DNA from 3 places in the Paenibacillus hamazuiensis genome. Region 1 is predicted to be linked to each of the others. Evidence: predicted binding sites of a transcription regulator. Region 1 holds the regulator's gene; each other region holds the start of a gene.
The links. The regulator LexA, encoded in region 1, represses DNA repair genes until DNA is damaged. The targets are predictions, from matches to a motif close to CGAACATATGTTCG.
Positions count from the first base shown of each region.

Region 2: a site for LexA is predicted at 3,420-3,433, ahead of MYS68_RS34820 (ImmA/IrrE family metallo-endopeptidase). Genes of this name have one in related genera too.
Region 3: a site for LexA is predicted at 2,267-2,280, ahead of recA (recombinase RecA). Genes of this name have one in related genera too.

Region 1 covers NZ_JALRMO010000001.1:2,130,311-2,135,158, reverse strand. The annotation lists gene MYS68_RS09335 (HAD family hydrolase) at 1-262, opposite strand, end outside; gene MYS68_RS09330 (hypothetical protein) at 297-809, opposite strand; gene MYS68_RS09325 (DUF896 domain-containing protein) at 836-1,021, opposite strand; gene MYS68_RS09320 (hypothetical protein) at 1,152-1,514, opposite strand; gene MYS68_RS09315 (LysM peptidoglycan-binding domain-containing protein) at 1,583-1,924, opposite strand; gene lexA (transcriptional repressor LexA) at 2,069-2,692, shown strand; gene glnA (type I glutamate--ammonia ligase) at 2,778-4,115, opposite strand; gene MYS68_RS09300 (MerR family transcriptional regulator) at 4,204-4,614, opposite strand; gene MYS68_RS09295 (methionine gamma-lyase family protein) at 4,793-4,848, opposite strand, start outside.
Region 2 covers NZ_JALRMO010000001.1:7,885,124-7,889,971, reverse strand. The annotation lists gene MYS68_RS34835 (glycoside hydrolase family 55 protein) at 1-996, opposite strand, end outside; gene MYS68_RS34830 (hypothetical protein) at 1,765-2,418, opposite strand; gene MYS68_RS34825 (helix-turn-helix domain-containing protein) at 2,587-3,378, shown strand; gene MYS68_RS34820 (ImmA/IrrE family metallo-endopeptidase) at 3,504-4,142, shown strand; gene MYS68_RS34815 (S24 family peptidase) at 4,132-4,551, shown strand; gene MYS68_RS34810 (CD3324 family protein) at 4,801-4,848, opposite strand, start outside.
Region 3 covers NZ_JALRMO010000001.1:3,025,929-3,030,776, reverse strand. The annotation lists gene rimO (30S ribosomal protein S12 methylthiotransferase RimO) at 1-323, shown strand, start outside; gene pgsA (CDP-diacylglycerol--glycerol-3-phosphate 3-phosphatidyltransferase) at 320-907, shown strand; gene MYS68_RS13295 (competence/damage-inducible protein A) at 922-2,169, shown strand; gene recA (recombinase RecA) at 2,350-3,405, shown strand; gene MYS68_RS13285 (RecX family transcriptional regulator) at 3,485-4,186, shown strand; gene rny (ribonuclease Y) at 4,452-4,848, shown strand, end outside.

The DNA.
Region 1 (4,848 bases):
GAAACTGCTCCTGTTTCCCTTCCGTGAAGTGGGCCCACAATCCCTCGAACGGGTTGATGCCGATCATTTTGGTGAAAGGAAACGTTTCATACAATTCGTACAAAGCTCTGGCTTCCTTGCGAACTTCTTCCTCCAACCGAACCGGGTCCACTCCGGTTTGTTTTCCCGCTTCCTCACAGGTCGCGCGGAAAGCTTCTTTAACGCTGCGTTCGTCCCACAGCAGCGTATCGTCCAAATCGAATAATACTGCCTTAATGGCCATAAAATCTATTGCTCCCCTCTGTTGTTAGCTTCGATTACACTTCGTCTTTTAAAGGAACCGCGTGAGTTTTGGCAAATTCCCTAAGCTGAGCCGCCGCTTGACCCATGTCCATTAAATGATAAAATTGCGAAAAAATCCACCGCGCATTTTTCTGTTTACCTTCGATGATAAACGCGTTTTTCATCAGCGTGATCTGCTTAATATCGGCAGCTTCCAGCGTGCGCACTCCGGAAAACCGGCGGGTGGACAGCTCCTTTTTTCCGATTTTCAAATAAGGCCGGCGAACGAGATATGTAAATATACCGAGCAAAATATAACAGCCGCCCGTTATCCAATACATATTGTCCTGCTGGGCAAGGCCCCGGAACGAAATAAAGCAGAAAATACCGACCGCGATCAATATGACGGGAAAAAACCAGCTTCTCCCGCGAATCGTCACCCCTTCGTCGGATGAAGCGCCGGAGAGCGGTTTTTTCCCAACTTTCACCCGCTGCTTATTCAGATGCTTCGTATTTTTTTGAACCATGCGTTCCCATTTTCGCGACATTCCGATCCCCCTAATAACTTAATCTTCTACTCTTCTTTATCGACAAATTTGATATTGTCCAATTGGACACGCAGCGAAGTTTTAAATGCTTCTATATACCTTTTTCTCAATTCGTTGCGTTCGTCGATTTCCGCGTCCGTAAGCCCCTCGGCTTTCGCTTTCCTGGCCAACTGATTAATTCGCTCAATATAGTCCGGATTGTTTTCGCTCATGAGTGTCCTCCCGATGTTCGCCTTCATAGTCCATTTTTCCAAAATACAAAATATACTTTGACATTGTCTGTACATATTGTCAAGCCAGCTTCACAGACAAAGTAAAAAGGCCCTCGATAGGGCCTGATCATTAATTATGTACAAGTAAATGAAGCTGTTCCTCAGCTTTGGCGATTCTGCTTAATTGGTAATCCAATCTGTCATGGGTCAACCTGACTTTTTCAAGAATAACATTGTCGGCATTGATATTTTCCGCATGATATTCTTGAAGAGTCTTCTCCAGCCTGTCCACCCGCTGATTCAGCTCCCGAACTTCCGCCCTTACTTCCTGCATATTGTTTTCCAGCTTGGTCATCCGGTCTTCCAAACCGGACATGCGGTTCTCCAAGCCGATCATCCGATCTTCGAGGCCGATGAAGCGATTTTCAAGGCCGATCATTCGATTTTCTAGGCCGGTGAAGCGGTCCAACAATTCCCTTAGCAATTGTTCCAACGTTCTACCCCACCCTCTCTATGAAAATGGTAAACTTAGTATAACACGGTGGCAGAACGTACGAAAGGTCAAGGTAAAAATAACAGCTGGCCTTCCTTCAAAACGCTGCTCTTCAACTTGTTCGCTTCCTTGATTTTATCGATGTATGTACGTATGTCCTGATCTCGCGTTTTGTTGGCGGAAGCGATTGACCACAGCGTGTCTCCTGGCATAACGACAACTGATCTGGTCTCCGCGGTTCCGGAAGTTTTGACCGAGGCCGATTCTCCGCTCGCATACACCGTTACTAAAGCAGAAAAAGTAAATATGATTGAAACGACAAACAATACGAACAAAAAGCGAACAAGCTTTTTATGTTTAATCACCGATGTGTCTGCTTTGTTATTTACTAACGCTGAATTTGTATACATTGAAATGACCTCCAAACATTTGTTCTGGTCTCATAATAACACGAACATTCGTTTGGGTCAATATGTTTTCTCGAACTTATGTTTGTACGAACTCCGGTTCTGTGCTATACTTTGGATAACGAATACAAATATGGAGTGATGACCGTGGGGAAAATTTCCAACCGCCAGCAAGCGATACTGGAATTTATTAAAAATGAGGTCAAAGACAAAGGTTACCCGCCGTCCGTCAGAGAGATCGGCGAAGCGGTGGGACTAGCCTCCAGTTCCACAGTTCATGGACATTTGGAAAGACTGGAGAAGAAAGGTTTAATTCGCCGGGACGCCACCAAGCCTAGAGCCATCGAAATTTTGGACGGCAGCGGCGAAGGATCGGGCGCTTTCGCTCTTTCCGTCGTGCGGGTGCCGCTCATCGGGCGGGTAACCGCCGGCGTACCTATTACGGCCACTGAAAACATCGAAGATTATTTCCCGCTTCCGAGCCATTATGTGAACGACGACAACGTGTTCATGCTCAGCGTCATCGGCGACAGCATGATCGATGCCGGCATCCACGACGGCGACTACGTCATCGTCCGCCAGCAGCCGACCGCCAACAACGGCGACATCGTCGTCGCCATGACGGAAGATGATGAAGCAACGGTGAAGCGCTTCTACAAGGAACGCGATCATTTCCGCCTGCAGCCCGAGAATCCCACTCTTCAACCGATTATTTTGAAAAACGTAACCATCCTGGGCAAAGTGATCGGACTGTTCAGAGACATTCATTAATCGACGATCGCCATCCCTCATGCAAATGCAATAAAGCCCCTCTCGCCGGCCGAAGCCGAGGCAAGAGGGGCTTTTTTTCTTAGTATTAGTACAACGACATGTACTGGTCTCTTTCCCAAGCGTGCACCTGGGTCCGATAGATGTCCCATTCGATTTCTTTCAATTCCACGAAATGCGCCAGAGCATGATCGCCGAGCGCGTCGCAGATCACATCGTCGCGCAAAAGCTCGTCAATTGCCGTTTTCAGATTCACCGGCAGACTCGGGATCCCTTGCTCTTCGCGCTCTTCGTCGCTCATGACGTAAATGTTGCGGTCGGTTGGCGGCGGCAGCTGCGTTTTGTGCTTGATGCCGTCAAGACCGGCCTTCAGCATGACAGCCAGAGCCAAATAAGGATTTGCCGCCGGATCCGGATTGCGCACTTCGATCCGGGTGCTGAGGCCGCGGGAAGCCGGGATACGGATCATCGGGCTGCGGTTGCTGGCTGACCATGCTACGTAACAAGGAGCTTCATAACCCGGTACCAGACGCTTGTACGAGTTGACGGTCGGGTTTGTGATCGCAGCGAACGCACGGGCATGCTTCAAAATGCCTGCCATATAATATCTGGCGGTTGTACTGAGGCCGAGCTTGTCGCTTTCATCGTAAAACGCATTTTCGTTGCCGCGGAACAGCGACTGATGGCAGTGCATACCCGACCCGTTCACGCCGAACAGAGGTTTCGGCATAAATGTGGCGTGCAAGCCGTGCTTGCGGGCGATCGTTTTAACGACGAGCTTGAACGTTTGGATCTGGTCGGCCGCTTTGAGCGCATCGGCATATTTAAAGTCGATTTCGTGCTGTCCGGGTGCTACCTCATGGTGGGAGGCTTCGATCTCAAAGCCCATTTCCTCCAGCGTGATGACGATTTCGCGGCGGCAGTTTTCCCCAAGATCCGTCGGTGCAAGATCGAAATAACCGCCCTGGTCGTTCAGCTCCTGGGTCGGATTGCCCTTCTCGTCCGTCTTGAACAGGAAAAACTCCGGTTCCGGACCGACATTCATCGCCGTAAAGCCCATCTCCTCGGCTTCCTTCAGGGCGTTTTTCAAAATGCAGCGCGGGTCCCCCGGGAACGGACGGCCGTCCGGCAAATAAATGTCGCAAATCAAACGGGCTACTTTATCTTCGGTCACCCATGGAAAAACAACCCAGGTGCTTAAATCCGGATATAAATACATGTCGGATTCCTCAATCCGCACGTAACCTTCGATGGAGGATCCGTCAAACATCATTTTGTTGTTGAGCGCTTTTTCCAGCTGGCTTACGGGAATTTCCACATTCTTGATCGTACCGAGCAGGTCGGTAAACTGAAGGCGGATGAAGCGAACATTTTCTTCTTTCGCGATGCGCAAAATGTCTTCTTTCGTATAAGTTTTGTCAGCCACTGTAAAAATCTCCTCCTTAGGATATGTACAAAATGAAGAGTATGCCCGAAACCCGATTTAAGTTTTGAACATACTCTTTGCAAACGCTTTAGTGGAAAAACCGGGAAAGCTCCCCTTGTATAAGCGATACTTGGCCCGGGCGTTTGCCGCCGCCAAGCAGCTGCTGCTTGAGCATTCTATGCAGCTGGGTATCGGTCAATTCCTTGCGTTTAACTTCGGTTTGCTCGGTGATGACGGTGGCTTCCTCGGAATCCTTGGATACGGGCAGAAGCACCTGCTTGATCCCGGCGATGTTGACACCCTTCTCGATCAAATCCTTGATCTCGAGAAGCCGCTCGACATCGTTGAAGGAGTAAAGACGCTGGTTCCCGGAAGTCCGGGCCGGTATGACCAGTTCATGCTGCTCGTAATATCTGATTTGCCGCGCTGTGAGGTCCGTCAGCTTCATGACGATGCCGATCGGAAAGAGCGCCATATTTCTGCGAATTTCATCACTCATGACCTATCACTCCTGTACAGTGTGAACGTAACTTTATTGTAACGTTCTAACAAAAACGTGTCAAGTTGTGTTAGGTTTTTGGGTCAGTAGGCGGCCGCAAGCTTTCCGAGGCAAATCCATTCCCTTTGTACAAACTGCTGAATAAATTCAAGATTCTTTCGTGAAACAGACTCCCGAATTATGTAATGTTAAGTAACAATAATCCGCGGTCGGCCATGTTCTGAAGAGCCGTCA
Region 2 (4,848 bases), 5.8 Mb from region 1:
CATTTTGTTGATTATCGCCGTATTATCACCTAAAACTGCCATATTGGATACTGTGTTGATAGCGGAGTCTGCTAACACCAGGGAAGTGGTGCCGCCGCCCGAAACTATAGTTGTGGTTAAAATTCTGTTTACCTTTGAGGCAGGCGGAGTTGAAGACACCCACGGCGGTATCCCTGCGGAAATATCGCCTTGGCCCATATCTTCCATAAATGCCGTAACATCCCTGAAAATACCCAAGATCCCCCTACTGCCCGGAGGGTTGGTCTGTTCGCCATACACTGCCCACCCATGCCGCTGCACTCCTGTAGGGAAGGTGATTTTGACCCTGCCGGTATCATACCCTAATTTGTCAGGCGCATTATTGATTTCAGCAATATCGCTGACAGCCGTATATCCGCCGTATTTATCAAGGATACAAATCCTATATCTATAAGTGGTGGTACCGGCAGGCACGGGAACGTTGTACTTATTCGTTAAAGTGAGCGTGGGCAGAGGGACTTTGGTTGGAAATGTAGATTGCAAATTGGCTCCTGCCCCTACAATCATGATGGTCTGCCCATCTTTAAACTTGGTCTTATCGGCGTCCGGTATGGTCAAAATGTTTGATCCTGCGGAGATAGAGGCCCTGTAGGTGATGACGCCTTTCTCCTCGTCCCCTTCATTAGTACCGCCAAACCATTGCGGATAAAATACGGACCCTTTTACACTGGTTGTGTAGGTCCCACTTCCTGTAAATATTGGCTGCAAAGGTGCGTCTATCGGGGAGTCTATGGCAACAGTACGACCGGCGTTTACTTTCAATCTGGCACCGGCAGCAAATACGACCTTTTTTGACTTCGGTAAAGTTAAGTTGGCGTCTACAGCGTATACTCCCTTAGGGAAAATAATCGTGCCCTCGTCACTGTTCACAGCGTTTGTAATTGCCGATGAATCGTCAGTGACTCCATCGCCAACAGCGCCAAAGATTTTTACACTTATACCCAGATCCGTACTCATCTTATCACCCCATATTTATTGTTTATAAAAGCTTAGCCATCTATTTTCCAGGACCGCTCAGCCAATAGGGTGCATAATATTTGATGAGAGAGTACATCTCCTCAAACTTTTTTTGATGCCATGCGTTGTTAAGGTGTACCATTTCTTCAAGACGATAAGTTGGCGTTTTGCGCGATGGTCGAAACAGACGCTCGCTACCTGCCCAGCTCCTTAATCAAAAGCTGTACAGGTCCGTATTCTTTACCGATTTGTTACTGCACCAACCGCATATACACTCCATACGGCGCGGCCGTCGCGACGCCTTGGCGGTTTTTGCCGGAAGATACGCTTGTACTCTACAAAAGTATCGTACCCTGTGACGCTGCCTGTGCATACAAGAACAGCTATAGCACAGGCACGCTGCAACTGACGATTGCTCCAGTAGGGTACAGTCTAAAGCCGAAGTCCATAGTGAGTTTACTGGATGGATCTATGCAGTAGCCGTTATTCCAGACCCGCCATTGGCCTTTACAGTATATGCCGAAACAGCTTGGCCGGCTCTAGGCGTGCTTACTGATTTAAGGGTTGCCGGTACGAGCCATCCTTGCCCAAAATGTTCCTCCTCCTTCCACAAAAGATTTACTACCGGAAACAAAAAGGAGCCGCCCTACGTCAGCTCCCTGTCCAACCCAGGGTTCACCCAGATTGTTCATTGTTCCTGTCATTACATATAAACCGGAAAGGATTTTATTTGAATTTTGGTTTAATATGCCTTAAATAATCAAATCATCAACCCGTCCGATCTCTGCTTACTTCCTCTCCATACATATAAGATGCAAGCTGCACCATCAGATCCCGGCGAATTTCGTACAGCCGCTGCCGCGACACTCCGATGTGCCGGGCAATCGCGTTCATCCGCTGCCCGTCCAACATACATTCGAGCACGGTCCGGTATCGGCCGTCCTTCACTTGCTCCGCCGCCGCGTCGATCCGCTTCACCTTCTCCTCCAGCGCCAAAAGCCGCTTCCAGCATTTATCCCGCTTCTGCACTTCTCTTAATACGACGCTGCTGTACGTGCCCTTGCCTTTCGGTTGGGCGGCATCGATTCCGTATTTGGACGTTAAGCCGGTGTCGATCTGTTCCAGTTCTTCCCGCAAGCGGACCATTTCGCGCACCATCCACGAGTAGTCTTTAACTTCCTCATCCACCTGGATGGCTCTTTCGAAGGCTTGTCCGGAGGAGGAACCATAATCTTCCTCCGCTTCCCTCACTACCGCTTTACGCGCTCCGGATCGCGGCTTCCATTCCGGGCAGTCCTCAACTTGTCCGATCGATATTTGATGAATGCGGCAAATGCTCTTCTCTCCCCAAAGACTGCCGGGACATGCTCCGCAAATATGTTCCCTGAAATGCTCTTGATCCGTCTTCGTCCATTTCGTCATGGTTCACGGCTCCTTCTATGCAAACATATGTTCCTATTCAATTATATTATGTACGCATTTCGCGTACATTTCAAGCATAAATTTTAATTTATTTCCAGACTATTGAAAAAACGTACGCGTTATGCGAAACTATATATACAAACATAAGTTCGCCGGAGATGAAGACAAATGATCGGTCCGAAATTGCAGCAGCTTCGCAAAAGCCGCCGCTGGTCCATCCAGCGTATGGCCGATGAGCTGGGTATCGCCAAAAGTACATATGCCGGTTACGAAACAGGGTATCGGGAGCCGTCGCTGGACACCATCCGCAAAGCGGCCGTGCTGCTGCAGGTTAGCGTGGACGAACTGCTCGGAACAACTCCGCCGAAGGAACCGTCTCGTGGCGGATTTGACGCGGAAGCTTCAGGTTCGGGCAGTTCCGCAGGGGAACATCCCGCAACGGGCACTCGCTCGCGCACGAGCGATCAAGCGGTGGAAGGGCCGATTCGCGAAGGGAGTTCGCATAGAAGCGGTCTCGCCGAGCGCCGTCCCGGGGGCCCCGGAACGCTTTTTGCAAGGGGAGCGCATTTCTCTTTAAGCCGTTCTCAGGTGCACAACGTTCCCACAGAGCGCAGTCCGCGATTAAGCGGCGATGCCGTAATGGGACTTCGCCATACGGCCCCCTCTACCGCAGGTACCACAAATGCCGACGATGCTACTGCGGAAGCTTCAGGTTCGGGAGATGATACCGAAGGTTCAGCCAGTAGGAACGGCCATGCCGATAAAGATGCAAGTACCGCCACCTCCTCCTCAACCGTTCTCCCCGAGCTTTCGCTGCAGGATACCGATCCCGAGCTCGGCTTGTGGTTCAAGGAGCTGCTCGAGGCCCCGGAGGAACGGCGCGCGGAGCTTAGGCAGATTTGGGATATTATCAAGCAGCGGGAAGCGGGACGCTCTCCTGGACAGCGGCAAGGAGAATGAAGCGGAAAGCCCTCGGAAAGGCTTTTCTTCAACCTATATATCGAACGTTCATTCCCGTTCTATGGGTAACGGCGAATGAAGAGGCTTGAACTTTTTTAATACGGTCAGATATATGGAGGGAATTTATGAAGTACGGATATAAAATGACGCCGCTGGAGGAGACAGTGAGCGGAATGCTGCAGCATCTCGGAATCACGCAGCCGGAGCAGCTGGAGCCGGAAGTTATAGCGGACAAGCTTGATATTTGGGTGCATTATGCAGAGATGAGCAGCAGGGCGCTCGAACGCGGCGGCATGGGCTCGATCATTCTCGACAGCAGGCTTTCGCGCGAGGAGCAGATGGAGGATTTCGCCCACGAGCTGTGCCATATACTGCTTCACGCCGGCAACCAGTTGGTCATGCCGATCGATTTCATCCGGCTTCAGGAGGCTAAGGCCGATCAGTTCGCGATGCACCTTTGCGTGCCCACTTTTATGCTGCTCGCGCTGGAGCTGCCGGAGCACAAGACCGAAGCGGCCGCTTCGATCGCAAGCATATTTCGCGTCCGTCCGGCGTTTGCGCTGCGCAGGCTGGAGCATTTCGTCAGGCAGTCGCTCGCCTCGCGGCGGGAGGATGATTTTCAAGCCGGCATTCGGGGGCAGGACAACCGGTTTAGAAGCGGTGGCATCGATTTTGCCGTTCGAACAGGCCGTTCAACGATGCTTTACAGTAAGGAAAGAGGCGTCGTCGGATATGTAAAAGAGGAGGCCGACGATGCAAACTAAAATCATACCGGTGGTCGCCGAAGGCCGAACGAAGCGCTTTTTCAGCTTGAGCCTGGACGATGCCGACTTGTCCCGCGCCCCGCACCTGCAACTGCCCCGGGTGACCGAGGCCCAGTTCGCGCTGCAGCTCGCCGACGAGGGACTTGCCGGACTCGGCATTCGCCAAGGCGACTATCTGCTGTTCGGAACGACACAGCCGCTTCGCGCCAGCGGACAAATCGCACTGATCCGCCAAGAGGACGAGTATATTATCCGGGAAGCGCATTGGTCGGGGGATACGACCCTGCTGCGGGTACCGGGCGACATATACCCCGAGCTGCAGCTGCCGACGGAGAACATCCGGATCGTCGCGGTGCTCGATAACGCGATGAAAGACGACGAGCATGTGCAGATCGTTCATTTTCACTGACCGGTCGCATGAGGAAAACTTAAGAGCGATAGCTGCTCCCCCAACAAAGTGAAGATACGCTTCGCAGCAAATTCCGAATACTTGGTGGGGCCCCCGGCGGCGGAAGTTTTTTCTCGCGATTCGGAATGTTGGACGTCTCCAGCTAATTAATCTCTATACAAATAACCCGGAGGCCGCTTCTGCGCCTCCGGGTTCGTCCGCCGCCGATGGACCCTTCCACCGGTCCGCGGCTCATGTGTGTCCGTGCCATCACATCTCCGCCTGCCGCGCCAGGCTGACGCGGGTTTTGACGATGAT
Region 3 (4,848 bases), 900 kb from region 1:
CGCAGGAAGAAGATACGCCGGCATCGCGTTTGCCGGATCAGATCCCGGACGACGTGAAGGAGTTCCGCGCCAATACGCTGATGGAGATTCAGCGGGAAATCGCCAAAGAGCGCAACGGACAGCGGATCGGCGAGGTCGTTGACGTACTGATCGAACGTTATGACGGGCGAAACGACGTGTACGTAGGACGGACGCAATACGACGCGCCGGAAATCGACGGGGAAGTCTTCGTTACGGGGGCAAAACTTGACATCGGACAATTGGCCAAGGTACGCATCACTCACTCGTTTGAGTTTGACCTATCCGGGGAGGTTGTGGCATGAACCTGGCCAACCGGATCACTTTGGCGAGGATTTTTTTGGTGCCGATCATCATGTTTTTTTTGCTGGTCAAGGTGAAATTTCCTCATATCAGAGTGGAGCAGTTCAGCATCACCTACAATCAAATCATCGCCGCGCTTATTTTTATTATCGCTGCCAGCACGGACAGCCTCGACGGATACATCGCGCGGAAGCGAAAGCTCGTTACCAATCTGGGGAAGCTGCTTGATCCCCTGGCGGATAAGCTTCTCGTTTCCGCCGTTTTGGTATCTTTGGTCGAAATGGGCAAGCTGGACGCATGGATCGCCATCGTGATCATCAGCAGGGAATTCGCGATTACGGGGCTTAGGCAAATCGCTCTGTTGGAGGGGCTTGTCATGGCTGCGAGCAAATGGGGAAAATGGAAGACGGCGGCGCAAATTACCGCCATCATATCGCTATTGATTAACAATTTCCCGTTTGCTTTCATCAATTTCCGCTTTGACCTATTTGCCAGCTGGGTTGCCGTAATCATCACGATTTACTCGGGAATCGACTACTTCGTGAAAAACAAACATGTGATCAATTTTAGCGACGAGCAAAAGTAGGGGGCGGTACATACGTGAAAGCGGAAATCATTGCGGTCGGAACCGAGCTTTTGCTCGGACAAATCGTCAACACGAACGCGCAATATTTGGCTTCGGCCTGCGCGGATATCGGAGTAAACGTTTACTTTCAAACCGTTGTCGGCGACAACCCGAGTCGGATCAAAGAGGCGCTAAGCATCGCCAAAAATCGCGCCGAGCTTATTATTTGCACCGGCGGCCTCGGCCCGACGCAGGACGATTTGACGAAAGATGTGCTGGCCGAATTTGTCGGCGATCGGCTCGTCATGCACCGGCCGTCCATGGACAAGATAGAGGAGCTGTTTCGCTCGCGCGGCATCCCGATGGTAGAAAGCAATGCGAGACAAGCGCTGATGCTGGAAGGCGGCGATCCTCTGCTGAACGACAACGGCCTTGCCGTCGGCGTCGGGGTTACTCACGAAGGCACTCATTACATACTGCTGCCGGGTCCTCCCCGGGAAATGAAAGTGATGTTCGACAATTACGCCAATCCATGGATACGGCAAAAGATGGGCGGCGTAAATCCGCTGTTCTCGAAAGTGCTGCGGTTTATCGGCATTGGAGAATCGAACCTGGAGCACGAGCTGATTGATTTGATCGAAACGCAGTCGGATCCTTCAATCGCTCCTTATGCCAAAGAAGGAGAAGTGATGATCCGGCTGACGACCCGCGCAGCGGGCGAAGCGCAAGCCGACGAGAAGATCGCTCCCGTGGAACGGGAAATTCGCAGCAGGCTCGGGCAGTATATCTATGCGGATGAGGACATTCCGATCGAGCGAGCGGTGCTTCGGCTTTTGCAGGAGAAAGGGCAGACGCTGTCCGTCGCGGAAAGCTGCACCGGCGGGCTGCTGGGCGATCTGATCACGGCCATACCGGGAAGCTCGCAAGCTTTTGTCGGAGGAATCATCTGCTACTCCAACGGGCTCAAAAACAAGCTGCTGGGCGTCCCTATGGAGCTGATGGAAGGTCCGGACGCTCCCGGCGCGGTGAGCGCGGAGACGGCCGTTTTGCTGGCGCAAAACGTTCGCCTTACGACGGGCTCCGATTTCGGGGTGGCGATTACCGGCGTAGCGGGACCGGGAGAGTCGGAACGCAAACCGGCCGGAACGGTATATGTCGCCGTAGCCCACAGCGGCGGTACGAACGTGGAATTGCTCAAACTTTCCGGCAACCGGGAAACGAATAAACTGAGGTCGGCTAAAAACGCGCTTTATCAATTATGGAAAGTGCTGAAGCAAGTTTGAGCGTTGCAAAAAAACGGAAATTGTGGTATATTTGATGAAACGGAAGAACCGTAACGAGTCGCTAACTTGGTTACGGTTTTTATTTTGCCAAAAAAAGCGAATGTATGTTCGAAAAAATACTTGGCAATGTCCGAAAAAGAAGGTATTATATACTTATAAATGAAAAAGGAAGTGAGTGTTTTGACAGACCGTCGCGCAGCACTGGAAATGGCCCTTCGGCAAATTGAGAAGCAATTCGGCAAAGGGTCGATCATGAAACTCGGCGAATCCACCCATATGCAAGTTGAAACGATTCCGAGCGGCTCGCTCGCCCTCGATATCGCGCTTGGCATCGGCGGTTTCCCGCGTGGCAGAATTATTGAGATTTACGGACCGGAATCTTCGGGTAAAACAACGGTTGCGCTCCATGCGATTGCCGAAGTGCAAAAAGCCGGCGGACAAGCCGCTTTCATCGATGCGGAACACGCGCTTGACCCGGTTTACGCGAAAAATCTGGGCATCAACATAGATGAGCTTCTGCTGTCCCAACCGGATACCGGCGAGCAGGCGCTCGAAATCGCCGAAGCACTCGTACGCAGCGGAGCCGTCGATATTATCGTCATCGACTCCGTAGCCGCCCTCGTGCCGAAAGCCGAAATCGAAGGGGAGATGGGCGACTCTCACGTCGGCCTGCAGGCCCGCCTGATGTCGCAGGCGCTCCGCAAATTGTCCGGTGCGATCAATAAGTCCAAAGTTATCGCAATTTTCATTAACCAACTGCGTGAAAAAGTCGGCGTCATGTTCGGTAACCCGGAAACGACTCCGGGCGGACGCGCGCTCAAGTTTTACTCTTCGGTCCGTTTGGATGTGCGCCGCGTTGAAACAATCAAACAAGGCAACGATATGGTCGGTAACCGGACGAGAATCAAGGTCGTCAAAAACAAGGTGGCGCCTCCTTTCAAACAAGCGGATATCGACATCATGTACGGGGAAGGCATCTCTCGCGAAGGCAGCATCGTAGACATCGCCACCGAGATGGACGTTATCGTGAAGAGTGGAGCTTGGTATTCTTACAATAACGAAAGACTCGGCCAAGGCCGCGAAAATGCGAAGCAGTTTTTGAAGGAGAATCCGCATATCGCCGACGCGATCGAGAAGAAGATCCGCGAGAACAGCAATTTGATCACGACCGTGGGTCCGAATCAAGATGAAGAGGAAGAAGAGAACGAAGACGATTTGTTGGCTGCATTTGAATAAACGTAATTTACAATCTAAGTAAACGTGAAGCACCTTTAAGATATGTTAAAGGTGCTTTTCACTATTGGAGAGGTTTTTAATGAATCAGGATCAGCAAGTGGACAAGCCAAGCGGAGTGATTTCCAAGGTCGAGAAGCAAGAAAAGCAGCAGGAAAGGTACAATATTTACATTGAAGATAAATATGCTTTTTCAGTTTATGAGGATACATTAATCAAATATAAGCTGTTTAAAGGCACGGCTGTGGATATCGGGCAGATCGAACAAATATTAAAGGCGGATGAGCTTCAGCGGGCGTACCGAACCGCCATCCTTGCGTTATCGAGACGGCTGCGGACGGAGCAGGAGCTGCAATCGCGCCTTGCAGGCAAAGGTTACGATCCTGAAATTTCTCGAGAAATCATTCGGCGTCTCAAGGCAGAGGGGTATATTAACGATTACGAATATGCCGTTTCCTTAACGAAGCAACGGGTGATGTCGCAAAAAAAAGGGAGATTGTATGTTCGTCAGGAGCTGCTGCACAAAGGGATCCCGAAGGAACTGGCGACGGAAGCGCTGCAAAAGATCGATCCTGAAACCGAATATGAGCAAGCGCTCGAGCTGGCTTTGAAAAGATGGAACCGCAGCAGCGACCAGTCGCGTGAAGCGAAGAGGAAGATCGCGGCGTTCCTTCTGCGAAGAGGGTACCCGGGCAGTGTTGTTTCGCAAGTGGTAAAAAACCTGCATGCGAATAAACAGCATTCGGACGAAGATGAGCATGCAGATGAAATTGAATTTGATTAATCAGATTAATTATTAATGACATGAATAAACAGAGGCAAAAGGCGACTGGAATTTTGAAGCGCTTGACAATGTTCTCAAGCAAAATATAAAATAATATTGTATATTTTTATACACGAATCCCTACCCATTTTATAGGATTCGGAAAGTAAAATCGCCAATTTTTACTTTATTTTCGTGAAATGTAATGTAAGCGTAATGGAAACGGATTAAAAAACCGATTTATCCCAAGCTTACCCCTTGGAGAATCAACGAGGAGGTGAACTGGATGACACTTGGCATCTGGGTCGTAATCATTCTCGTTGTTGGTGTACTATGCTTAGGGATTGGTTATTTTATCCGCAAATCTCTTGCAGAGGCGAAAATTTCCAGCGCTGAGCACGCAGCCGAGCAAATTAAGGAAGCGGCCAAGAAAGAAGCCGAAGCGCTGAAGAAAGAATCGGTTCTTGAAGCGAAAGACGAAATTCACAAGCTCCGGACCGAAGCTGAAAAAGACATTCGTGAGCGTCGGAATGAAATTCAACGACAAGAGAGACGATTGTTGCAAAAAGAGGAATCGCTGGATAAAAAATTAGAATCTCTTGAGAAAAAAGAAGAGCAGGTCGCCAACAAAGAGAAACGTATCGAAGAAACCCAAGCTCAAATCGATCAGTTGTACAAAGCTC